3 regions of the Bacillus silvicola genome follow, and region 3 is predicted to be linked to each of the others. Evidence: riboswitches for the same ligand, from Rfam matches in the RefSeq annotation. Region 3 holds a riboswitch; each other region holds the start of a gene.
The links. Region 3 has a riboswitch for magnesium ahead of mgtE (magnesium transporter). Riboswitches for the same ligand answer to the same signal wherever they lie in the genome.
Positions count from the first base shown of each region.

Region 1: it holds a riboswitch for magnesium, as region 3 does, so the genes downstream of both, ACP6L7_RS04315 (P-type ATPase actuator domain-containing protein) here and mgtE (magnesium transporter) in region 3, are expected to answer to the same signal.
Region 2: it holds a riboswitch for magnesium, as region 3 does, so the genes downstream of both, ACP6L7_RS33850 (FtsW/RodA/SpoVE family cell cycle protein) here and mgtE (magnesium transporter) in region 3, are expected to answer to the same signal.

Region 1 is NZ_JBNGVC010000001.1:823,805-828,109, forward strand. It holds gene ACP6L7_RS04300 (GNAT family N-acetyltransferase) at 1-40, opposite strand, end outside; gene ACP6L7_RS04305 (FbpB family small basic protein) at 126-266, opposite strand; gene ACP6L7_RS04310 (5'-3' exonuclease) at 454-1,320, opposite strand; gene ACP6L7_RS04315 (P-type ATPase actuator domain-containing protein) at 1,453-2,178, opposite strand; M-box (ykoK) riboswitch at 2,528-2,693, opposite strand; gene ACP6L7_RS04320 (DUF350 domain-containing protein) at 3,039-3,425, opposite strand; gene ACP6L7_RS04325 (glutathionylspermidine synthase family protein) at 3,422-4,305, opposite strand, start outside.
Region 2 is NZ_JBNGVC010000017.1:479,492-483,796, reverse strand. It holds gene mgtE (magnesium transporter) at 1-749, opposite strand, end outside; M-box (ykoK) riboswitch at 1,028-1,195, opposite strand; M-box (ykoK) riboswitch at 1,715-1,891, shown strand; gene ACP6L7_RS33850 (FtsW/RodA/SpoVE family cell cycle protein) at 2,080-3,207, shown strand; partial or broken gene ACP6L7_RS33845 (serine hydrolase) at 3,314-3,403, opposite strand; partial or broken gene ACP6L7_RS33840 (choloylglycine hydrolase family protein) at 3,561-4,305, opposite strand, start outside.
Region 3 is NZ_JBNGVC010000017.1:74,135-78,439, reverse strand. It holds gene ACP6L7_RS31850 (S-layer homology domain-containing protein) at 1-1,415, shown strand, start outside; M-box (ykoK) riboswitch at 1,963-2,139, shown strand; gene mgtE (magnesium transporter) at 2,353-3,681, shown strand; gene mgtA (magnesium-translocating P-type ATPase) at 3,967-4,305, shown strand, end outside.

The sequences.
Region 1 (4,305 bases), on a different contig from region 3:
ATGATATATTATTTTCTCCAAGCTTCTCCACTACATTCACACAATAGCTCTCCCTTCTTTGTCCCTTCTCACTACACTATAACACCCCTTCACTTTGTGAAGGGGTGTTATAAATCAATCTTCATTCAATTATTAGAACAACTATATGCTACATGTCGTTTCTCAATTCGTTCTTCTATCTCTTTCATATTCTCTTTATTACTTAATAATGATTGTTTATTTTCAGTTAATAATTGTTTAAAGGATTTTCTCACTTTTTTTCGCATGTTTATTTTCCTCCTTGGGGGATGGTTTATATAAAAGATAAGAAATTATCTGTGTGTTCTTATAATAATTGATTGTTGTGAAATCTATTTGAACTTCATATGAATATCGAGTTTATTTTCTGACAACTTTGTGAACAAAAAAAGAAAGGTAGATCAAAAATGTATTTGATCTACCTTTCCATACCTTTTAAAGCATATTAATTAATATTTCAGGTCTTCCCCAGTTCATTTCGTTGCAAACGAATCGTAGTTTTTCTTCATCCATTGTGTGCACCCCTTCTTCTAACGAGCATGAAATTGGAACTTCACAATGAATTTGCGCTAATTGTAAAGAGATATTTAAGTTCTCTAAATCACTTTCAATTTTTGTACGCTGTGCTTTCGTTAATGATGCTATATTTTCTAGTACTGCCGATACTGTACCATGTTCTTGAATAAGCTTATACGCTGTTTTTTCACCAATACCTTTTACACCTGGATAATTATCACTTGTATCTCCCATGAATGCTTTTGCATGGACAATTTGCCAAGGTTCTACACCTTTCTCTTCCATGATTTTCTCCGGTGTATAATACTCATAATTTCCAATTCCTTTACGAAGAAGCATAACTGTAACGTTCTTTTCAACAAGTTGCAGTAGATCTGTATCTCCAGTTAAAATATAAACTTCCGCTTCGTTACAATATTGTTTTGCAAGTGTACCGATACAATCATCAGCTTCATAACCTTTCATACCGATGACTGGAATAGATAATTTCGCAGTCATTTCTTGCACTAAATCAAATTGTGGAATTAATTCTTCCGGCGGTGCTGCACGATTTGCTTTATAATTCGAGAACGATTCTGTTCTAAATGTCGTACTTCCCATATCCCAGCACGTTACAATGTGTGTTGGCTCAATTGCTTGTGTTGCCGTTAATAAATGTTTCATATAACCATGAATCCCATTCGTTGGGGTACCATCTTGTCTCTTCATAAATTGTCCGTAGACACTTGTTGCGTAAAAAGCACGAAATAATAGTGCCATACCATCAACTAATAATACTTTTTTCATAATACCTCTCCTACTAACAAAAAATAATAACCTCACGTTATCACGTAAGGTTATATATAGATTACCATTCTACGTTTTTGTTCAACTTTGTCTATTATACATTGTTTTTTTATATTTAGCATCATTAACAAATTAAGACGTTCTACCACAACAAGTATGAAGTATTCCTGAATACGTATTTTTACCTGTCGAAACAACTACAGCTTTTGCAGTTCCCCCAACAATATACGTACCTTTGAAACATACATTTTCAAGTTCAAGTGGATTATAGTCTTTCATCCGTTTTAATGGAATAAATCGTTTACGTTCTAGATGATAGCAGCTTTCAAATTTCTCAATACTAGCATCGTTTCCTGTCAGCATAGATTCATTCACTAATAAATCATTTGCATAAATAATACGTACATCTGCTGGTACTGTATCGCCCTCTGAAAGAAAAATCATATCCCCAGGTACAAGCTCTTGTACTGGTAGCTTCATCATTTTCAATTCATTGTTTAGCCCTGTTAGGCTAGATGCTTCTACTCTAGAAACAGTAACTGTTTCACATTGTAATTCATCACGTGCATTTTGTTTTGAAAGACCTGGAATCATTTCACTTAGCTTTATCATCACTTCCGCAATACGCGCTCTTTTTGAAATTAATTCATTTCGGCCGTATACTTGAATTCGTTTTTGTGCTTCTTTCACAGATAGTCCGTCTCTTGTTGTTTTAAAATACGCAAATACAGATTTTACATCTCTCGTTGCAATTTCAATTAATAAATCTTTATTTTTTTGGAGCATTATTTGTTCTTTTATTGATTTTTTACTTAGTTTATATGACGTGTTACCCACAGTTTTGTTTGCATATAACATATTATCGTCTCCTCCTTTATACCATAGGAAGAAACGCTTTGTTTCTCAATTTATCCACTTTAGCGTGAAAGTGTCTAGCGCTGGAATACTCAAATAAACGCTACATTATGATAAATATAAAGGGAGGAACAAGTCGTTTCCTGCCTACATCATATATTTTTGATTTGAAGCATATGGGTAACGGAACCGAGTCAGAATTTGACATGCTCCTCACCTCCTCATTTATTTTTTAGTTATAATCTATACTATGAAATTAGTCATAGCTTTGTAACAAAAAAGACCTTTACTCATAAGAGAGCAAAGGTCATTGCATACACAAATAAACGATTCCTAATATAATTAGAAATCTACGGACCTCTCCCTCACCGAGTTTTAGCACTGTATAGCATAGGTTCATTACCAGCTACGTTAAGAAAAACCTTAATTCGATCATTCCTGTTGACCCATTGGCGTCTCTCGACATTTTTGGGCAGTAGCATTTCTCTATACAGGAGCCTCACCTAACAGAGACTTATTTTCATTACATAGAAAATGTTACTCTTATTTAAAATAGATGTCAACACTTTGTATGGAAACTTTTCCTTATTACAACAACTACCTCTTGTAGAGTACACTAATACGCATTCGACTACATAAAGTGAAACTTTAATCAGTGGGAGTTTTGTTCATCCCCCACTGATTATTAGCCCTCTCCAATCGAGCTTTTACGGGCAGTTAATCTCCCAACTAACTTCTTTGCTCCAGCTGAATTTTGAAGTAGAAGTTTTACTGCCCACAAATAGCGGGATAAATTATTTGAACATATATTGCAAAAAATTAGCACATAAAAAATAAAATCCTTACGTTAAAACGTAAGGGTTTTAATATGTTACACAACCAGCAATTACAACTCCGATTGAAAGTGATAAAAACATAAGGAATAGACCGACTGCTTGATTATCTTCTTCGAGGCTTTCATTAATGTTAAAACGTGGTGTAAGCCATTCTGCTAAATAAAATACAACAATCTGTGCTAATATCCCAACTGCTCCCCACGAAACCATATCCAAAAGTGAAATAGAATTAGCAGCTGTTGAATATAAAACGATAGCTAGCCCAAGTACTCTTCCTCCAAGTACATAGCTTACCGCTTTGTTTCCTTGAGCCATTAACTTGAACTCTTTCACTTTCGTTGTTACTTCCATAAGAAAAAGGCCGATAGATAACAGTGCAAGTGATACTCCTAAATATAGTAAAAAATTAATCATTTATTTTCCCCCTTCTTAATACCTACCGGTAAATAATAAGATTCATTCCCTGTAATTTTTCCTCCAGCACGTATACCGATACCGCTCGCTTTTCCAGCAATTAAAAACGCCCCAAATACATATGAGAGCTCTTCAATCCCTTTTTCAGTTTCCAGAACAACTACTGGAAGCTCTGTATATTCTTGAAATATCGGTAGTGACGTTTTATATGTTTCATGCACATTTCGAATTATAATACTTGCGTCTTTATCACGAATCGTAATCGTATCCCCTTCCCTACCAAACGAAGGTTTTTGAACGAAAGAATTCTTTTCCAAAAATAAATCCGGCTCTAAATATGTAGGTAACATGTATTCTTTAATCCACTGTTGTTCCTCACTTGTGTAAAAAGCACCTTCTTCTGCTAGTCCCCAAATAAGACATTGAATTGATTTAGGTTGAAGTAAAAAAGCTGATATAGGATTTATAATAAAAAGCTTTCCTTCTTTCACAAGTTGCAAAAGTTCCACTCCTACCAAATCCCCTGTTTCCGGATCTTGATCTTCAATCAAATCTTCAATCGGATATGTTTGACGATACAAAACATCGATTCGTACACCATCTCCATCTACTAAAGCATCATCAGTAATTCTAAGCTCCGACATTGGCATCACTTTATTTTCAACTCGACATAACTGACTCAAATACATAGTCGTATTCCAATCTTCTATATGTTCATGATGAGAGGTAAAAACGACATTTGGAGTCTCTATCCCTTTTGTTGCTTCCATTACAGCCTTTGTAATACCAGAAGACAGTAAACGCTCGTCATTTACATTTGGGTTATCATAGCCTAGTTCTTCACAAACTTTCCCATTCATTTGAAAGCATTCTACAATAA
Region 2 (4,305 bases), 410 kb from region 3:
TCTGTAGCTTCTGCTTCCATAACATTCATTACGTCATCAAATGTTATAATACCAATCATTTCATTATTTGCTGTTGTTACGGGTAATGCTGCTAAATTATAATTCAGTAGCTTTTTTACAACTTCTTGCTGATCAACTTCAGCGTGTACTGAAATTACCTCTCGAATCATGATAGTAGATAATATCTCTTCATCTGCTGCTAGTAATAACTCATGTATGGAAACGATTCCCTTAAGATAACCATGACTATCAAGAACATAGATATAAGATATTGATTCTACATTTTCAGAATGCTCCCTAATGTACTTCAATGTCATTTTTACTGACCAATTCCCTCTAACTGCAACAAAATCACTTGTGACAAGACTTCCTGCCGTTTCAGGTTTGAAAGCCATTAATTTTTTTACATTATGTTTTGTAATTTTATTTAAATACGCCATTAATTTAGCTTGTTTTTCCGGATGAACCGCTAGAAGTAGATCTACTGTTTCATCAATCGGTTGTAAATCTAGTAACTTTTTAGCTTTGTTTTCAGATAAGTGAATTAAGATATTATATTTTTCTTCTGTACTCAAATGTTGAAGAATTTTTGAGCTTTTTAATACAGGAATCTTATCTAGTAATATGACTTGATCTTCAATTGAAAACCGTTTTACTTCTTGCGCAACATCATACGACGGATGACGTAAAACTTTCTCTGCATCCAAATTATTTTGGGTTACAAGTAATTCATTTAATAATTTCTTCATGTTAACTCCTCCTTATATTGCTAAGGGAGACTCTAGAGTTTCATGAGTGGTTTTGTGTTATTTTATCTGTCTAAAATTTTTATTAGAGCATTAATAGTTACATTGCAATCAATTTATTATTTAGAACTACCTCCTTTTTGAATATAGACAAGATAAAAATAAATAACATTAAACAAAAAAACCTTTACTCAAAAAGGAGTAAAGGTTTTTTACAATACAAATAAATGATTATTAAGACAGCTCTGCAAAAAATCCCAGAGGTGCCTTTCTATCAAATCGTATACCACTCCCTCGTTGAGTTTTAGCACTGTATAGCATAGGTTTTTATAACCAGCTACATTAAAAAGGGCCTTAATCCGACCGTTCCTGTTGACCCATTGGCGTCTCTCGACATTTTTGGGCAGCAGCGTTTCTCTATACAGGAGCCTCACCTAACAAAGATTATTGAATTACTTCAAAATTTAAACCAGAATTTAATATTTGTCAACTAACTTTCGATTCGATTCATAATAAATTCTTTTTTAGAGCAATGTAATTCAATTCTATTGTAATTTGAAATTCAACCTAAAAGATATAAAATTTAAATACAATTAGTTCGAAGAAACGTTATAAAATATATGAAATTTCGTATAGGAAACTTATTGTTTATGATCAATTTATAACTTTATAGCAGGAGTTGAATCTTTGGTCATACCGTACTTCAAAAGAACATTATTCAAAAATCTTATTTTATGATTAAAATCTTCTTTACTGTTTATCAAATTTATATGGTTAAACTACTCAATCAAATTATACACTACAGGCCGAAAATAAGTATCTATACGAGATGATTAAATACATTTTCTCGTATTATTTCTCAAAATTCATAAAACAATAAAAAATATAAAATTAGCAATATGCTTACTTGACAAGCAAAAAAAAAGTATTTATGCTGGCTACACGAAACAAATACATAAAATTTATATTGCTAAACCTGTTAGGTGAGGCTCCTATACAAACACAGGCTATTGCCCAAAAATGTCGAAAGACGCCAATGGGTAGAACAGGAATTGTCGGATTAAGGCTCTTCTTAAGATAGCTAAGTAATCAATTTCCATTACTTTACGTTGTATAGTGCCAAAGCTCTACTAGGGGGAGGAAAGCTTTATTTAGTCATGCCAATTTAAATCCCCCCTAGTATGTAACTAGGGGGGATTTTTGCGTAAGAAAACAGGGTGTAAGCGATAGAATCTTTCAAAACAAAAATACTATTTAGTAGTTGATGAGAACAAGATTCTACTCATTAGCAAATGTAATATTAAGTGTTAATGTAAATCAGGAGGATATTAAAATGAAAAAAATATTAAAACTCGATTATCTATTGCTCCTCCCTCTATTCATAACATGTACTTTAGGTATTATCATGATGTATAGCGCGAGCTCCATTGTTGCTGTTCAACATTACGGTTATAACAGTAGGCATTTTGTTGATTCTCAATTAACAAAGCTATTTTTAGGAACAATTGGGTTAATAGTTTGTGCTATTCTCCCATATGAAATATGGAAAAAACGAATAGTCTCTATCTGTATTATGGTTGGGGGAATTTTTTTATTAATTATGGTTTTGTGGAAAGGAAAAGTGGTAAATAATGCTCAATCATGGATCTTTGGAATACAGCCAGCTGAATTTCTTAAATTAGGAACAATACTTGTAACAGCCCGTTTTTTTGCATTACGACAAGAACAAGCTAAAAAGATTTGGCGTGGTAGCGGAAAACTTTTATTTTTTTTAGCTGCAATTTTTTTTCTAATCTATAAACAGCCAAACTTAGGATCTGCACTTTTAATATTAGGTATAGGTTTTAGCATATTTCTTTGCTCTGGAATAAATGTAAATCTATTAATTAAAAGAATTATAATCAGTTCTATTTTTTGGTTACCTTTTTTATACTTTTTAATTCAATTTAGCTTGTCAGAAGTTCAAAAGACACGTATTACTACAATTCTCAATCCCTTTGTTGATGCGCAAGGAAAAGGATATCAGCTTGTAAATTCTTTTATTGCCATTGGCTCTGGAGGAATTACTGGACGTGGATTCGGAAATAGCATTCAAAAAACCGGTTATCTTCCAGAACCACATACTGATTTTATAATGGCAATAGTTTCTGAAGAACTAGGGTTTATTGGTGTATTTATTGTATTGGCAGGGGTTTTGACTATCGTTCTTCGTTCCTTAAAAATTGCACAACTATGTGTAGATCCATTCGGAAGTTTTATAGCAATTGGTATAGGATGTATGATTGGTATGCAATCCATTGTAAATTTAGGTGGTATTACGGGACTATTTCCTCTTACGGGTACTCCATTTCCATTTGTTAGTTTTGGTGGAAGTTCTTTAATGGTCAATTTAATAGCAATAGGAATATTGCTTAATATTTCAATTTTCAATAAAATTAAGTTTAATAATTATAATATATAATTTTTATATAACTCTATTTTTCAGAGATTATAAAATTTAACCTCATTGAGCAATCTATGTTCAAATAATTTCTAATTAGGTTTTTAACTGTATGAATATTAATTTTAATACCAGAAAAGGCAGGAGCTTTTGGTGAAAACTTATTAAATAATTGTTTAATCGATGTATGTGTCTTTTCATTATATGTATTATTCATCTCAATCACATACCCTTCACCTAAAATGATTAGAAATATATTGACTTGTTATTTTTCTTATATTGAATTTAATTGGACCACTTTTGTATTGTCATGTCGCCTATAAAAAAAGAAAACTTAATTAAGTTTTCTTTTTTTGTTATTCCAAACCTGATTAGTTTTCATAAAATAAATGAATAGCTATAATTTGTCTACAATCATAGGTATGGTAATAATATGTACCAGACTCCATACACATTGCGCTTGTATAAATGTTATTATCTAATGTACCTTCTTCCGTTATTACTCCACCTTTTGGAACCTCACAATTTGATAAGATATGAAAAATGGCCGATATGCCCTCTTCTTCGTTATCTATACCTTGAATATTTTGTTTGCCATATGCTGCCCGAACAAACCTTGATGGTGGGGTGAAATCCCCAGGGAGTCCCATCGAGCCTGAACCTTGTCCAAAAGCACTTAATGGTACATTCCCCCATTGTGTTGGCACATATGGCTGCGATTTAAGACCGATATATTGTCTTAAATTTTGTAGATGCCAGTTAAACTCAGGACTATTGGTCATTACCCCAAGAGGATTATCATATATTTTTAGTCCTGCAGTTGTCGGCTCTAGTACAATACAATCTCCCCATTTATCCGCTAAAATCCAATGTAGCGGTGGAGTACCCCCTAAAACAGGTAATGGTACATCCCAAAAGGAAATACTATCTACAGAGTTCTTTAACTCTTCGACAGAATTGAATTGTGTGAGACTCCATGCCACAAAATCAAATGGAGCCAGATTCGTTTTATTTTCATCTATACTGTTACTATAACTAGCGAATCCTGGAAAATAGGGTGTTGCACATGTCATACCTGATTCATTTACTCCGTCCGCCAGGATGATCTTTTCCTTGATG
Region 3 (4,305 bases):
AAGAAAATGGTAGTTTAGAACCCCAAACACTAGATGCTATAACACAGGCAGGAGATTGGTTTCAAATACAAACTGATGGTGAGATCAAATGGATAAAGTCGCCTTCTGTAAAATTTAAAGGGTCAAAGCCTTCACTTATTAAACAAAGAGCTACTACTAGTAATATATATGGTGTACCATTTACAGAATGGATTGTTCCAAAAGGTAACGATAATATTCGTCCTGGATATGCGATGAATGCAAAGTATATTACAATTCATGAAACAGATAATGAGAGCCCAGGGGCAGGTGCAAAAAATCACGCACAATATTTATATAATCAAGCAACAGGGAATACAGATCGTGCTGCTTCATGGCATTTTACAGTGGATGATAAAGAGATTTATCAACATCTACCTTTAGATGAGAACGGGTGGCATGCAGGTGATGGAACGAATGGAACTGGAAATAGACAATCCATTGCAATTGAAATTGCTGTAAATAGTGATGGGAACTATGATAAAGCTGTGGATAACGCTCGTAAATTAACAGCATATTTGATGAGGGAGTTAGATATTACTATAGATCATGTGGTTAAACATCAAAATTGGAGCGGGAAAATTTGTCCATCAAAAATGATTAAAAGAGATGCTTGGAATGATTTCTTAGTTGGTACAAAAAACTATTATAACGCTAACAATAAAGATGATATTACCGGTGGTTGGTATGAAAAGGATATTCGTGAATTAGCATCGCAAGGGATTATGGTAGGAGATGGACAAGGTTCATATTGGCCGGATCGTCTTGTTACTCGAGCAGAATTTGCAACACTTATTACTAGATCCTTAAAGTTGCCTGAGGGTACTTCAAACTTTACGGATCTTAATACGGCAAACCCCTCATTAATAGATGGAATTAATCGTGCAGCAGCAGCTGGAATCATAAATGGTAGAGGAGATAATATTTTTGCTCCAAATGACACAATTAAGCGTGATGAAGTGGTCATTATGATTGATCGAGCGTTACAATATAAAAATATTATTGGAAAGCTAGTAGACTTGCCTTTTACTGATCAGAACTTAGCGTATGATAAACAAGCTGTACAACGTGTTTATGGACTAGGGATTGTAAAAGGAAATGAAAAAAATGAATTTATGCCCAAAGGTACAGCCACTCGCGGAGAAGCCGCTGCCTTTCTGAATAGAATGCTACATGTATTAAATAATGATAACAATAATACAATAGGTGTTGTTACCATAACTGGTTCTGGAGTAAATCTGCGCAAGGGACCCGGGACGGCTTATGAAGTAATTCGTAAACTAAATAAAAATGAATCATATTCTGTATATAAGGAACAAAATGGATGGTTAAGTATTGATGATGATCAATGGGTATATTATGACCCGAGTTATATCCTTTTTACTAAAAATAAATAGTGACTAAAAGACTCGTGTAAAACAGAAAGTATTCTTGTTAGCAAGAATGCTTTCTGCTTTTTTATATTTAAATTTCAAATATTGCGAGAGATTTATATAAGGAAATCTATAAATCATTTCATTTGTATAAATCTTGTTTGCACTAATAAGTAAATTAAATGTTGTGTGTTTATCTAATGTGAAAATAATGAGTTTAAAATTCATCCCTTTTCAAGATACAGATTATATCGAAAGTGAGAGGAAATCAAGTTGAAATTTTTGTTATCTATCAGACGTTTTTGTTTTAAATATTTTACTTTTACACCAATCTTCAATTATAAAGCGTCGGGACACGTGTAATAATAAAAAATTAATTTTATAGTTTAGAAAATTTAACGCATAAATTGTAAAGTTCGTTGTATGAATATAAATTAGTATACAGTTGTTTATATCTATGATTTGGGAATGGTATGATATCAAAAAATGAAGAAATAAGTTTTATTATTACTTGACAAGCTCAAAAATAGTGGATATGCTTTAACACGAAACGAACAAAAAATTTTAAATATTTATAACCTGTTAGGTGAGGCTCCTATACAAACACAGGCTATTGCCCAAAAATATCGAAAGATGCCAATGGGTAGAACAGGAATTGTCGGATTAAGGCTCTTCTTAAGATAGCTAAGTGATGAATGATTCATCCTTTACGTTGTATAGTGCCAAAACTCAACTAGGGGGGAATGAGCTTTATTTAGCTATGTCTTTTTTAAATCAACCTCCTTTAGTTGAATCACTAGGGGAGGTTTTTTATATGCAAAATTTTATTTGTAATAAATCTCTTAAAAAAGGGGGGAAAACTAATGATTGATGATATTGATCCCATATTTATTAAGAAATTTGTTTTCCCAGAAGTGGGAAAATGACTAAATAGTACTACTGTCCTTAAGGAGGAATTACGATGAAAAAATATTTACAACAATTATTAACGACAAAAGACATACACCTAGTGCGAGAACTTTTAAAAACTCAGTCCTATGATATTGCAATGGGAATGAAAGATTTTCATCATGAAGATCAGATATCTTTAATGAAATGTTTTCCTATTGAAAAAGGAGCGAAAATTCTTAGTTACCTTACTCCAGAGGAGCAATATAATATTTACACCAACTTGTCTGTGGATAAAGGGGAAAAGCTATTAGCTAGGCAATCCATTGATGACCTCGTTGATGTAATTCTTTCAATTCATCCACTTCAGGCTGAAAAATTGATACAACTTTTATCTGAAGAATCTCAACAAAAAATTAGAGATCTGCTGGTTTTTCAACCTGGAACAGCGGGCAGCCTGATGACAATTGACTATATCGCTGCCAGGGAAAATTGGAAAGTGAAAGATACGCTGTCGCATATTAGGAAAATTGGGGCAGGGGTAGAATCTATATCGTATATTTATGTTCTTGATACACGTGGACAGCTTAATGGAATTGTTTCTATTCGTGAATTATTGCTAGCATCAGATGATAAGACTCTATCATCAATAATGGCATCAGATGTTATTTCAGTTTCAGTAGACTTAGACCAACAAGAAGCTGTACAAAAGCTAATGGATTATGATTTATCCGCTATACCTGTAACAACGATGGAAAACCGGATGGTAGGTATTATAACCTTTGATGATGCAATGGATGTTTTCGAAGAAGAAGCAACCGAAGATATTCAAAAATTAGGAGGAAGTACCCCATTAGATAAGCCATATTTCGAAACCTCTATTTGGCATATATACCGTAAACGTATAGGTTGGTTATTACTTCTGTTTGTAGCAGAAGCATATACTGGTTCTGTACTTCGACATTATGAAGAAACTTTGACTCATGTAGTTGCACTGGCTTTCTTTATTCCATTGTTAATCGGAACTGGTGGAAATACAGGTACACAAGTTGTAACTACATTGGTGCGTGCTGTAGCTCTAAATGAGGTGAAATTTAAAGATATATTTCGTGTCATGAAAAAAGAGGCATTAGTAGGTGTTTTACTTGGGCTTACATTAGCCGTGGCAGCATTAATTCGTGCATACACTTTAGGCGTAGGTACTGAAGTCGCACAAGTTGTAGCTATTACAGGATTATTCATTGTTATTTGGTCGTCAATTGTTTCATCTGTATTACCTTTGATTCTAAATAAGTTAAAGCTGGATCCAGCTGTTATCTCGGGTCCGTTCATTACGACGTTAGTCGATGGGACGGGGTTAGTTCTGTACTTTACCATTGCAAAAATGCTATTAGGTTTATAAAAAATTTATGGGCCTTAATAACCCATTATATAGTTAAAACTAACTTCAAAAAAAATAAATAAAGCGTCTACACTATACTAGCGACAGACCACATTATATTCTAAAGTTTTGCTGCTAAAGAGTAAAGCTTATAAATAAATATTACTTTTTATGGTGAGAATAATACTATTTAAGTGCAATAGCGCTTCTAAATTTGATTAAAAATTCATGGTAGTTAAAAAAATGTAGTTTTAAAATTATATTTTGAAAAACAGGGGAATTTTATTGAATGGATAGGAGGTAAAGTTGTTGCGAATTAATAAAAAAAAATCTTTTTATAATCAGGAAGTACTAAGCAAAAATTATAAAATGCTAAGTGAGATTGCAAAATGTGATGTTGAGTCGACGCTAGCTTTTTTTAAAACAACGTCTCATGGACTTTCTCAGGAGGAAGCTACTAAGCGGCTTGGAGTATACGGAAAAAATAAAGTGGTTTATCAACAAAGAATCAAATGGTATATAACATTATTTAATTCTTTTAGAGGTCCGTTTATTTTTCTTTTAATCATACTAGGAATATTATCTTTTCTTACTAATGATAAAATAGGTACTATTATTGTAGGTATTATGGTGGCTTTAAGTGTG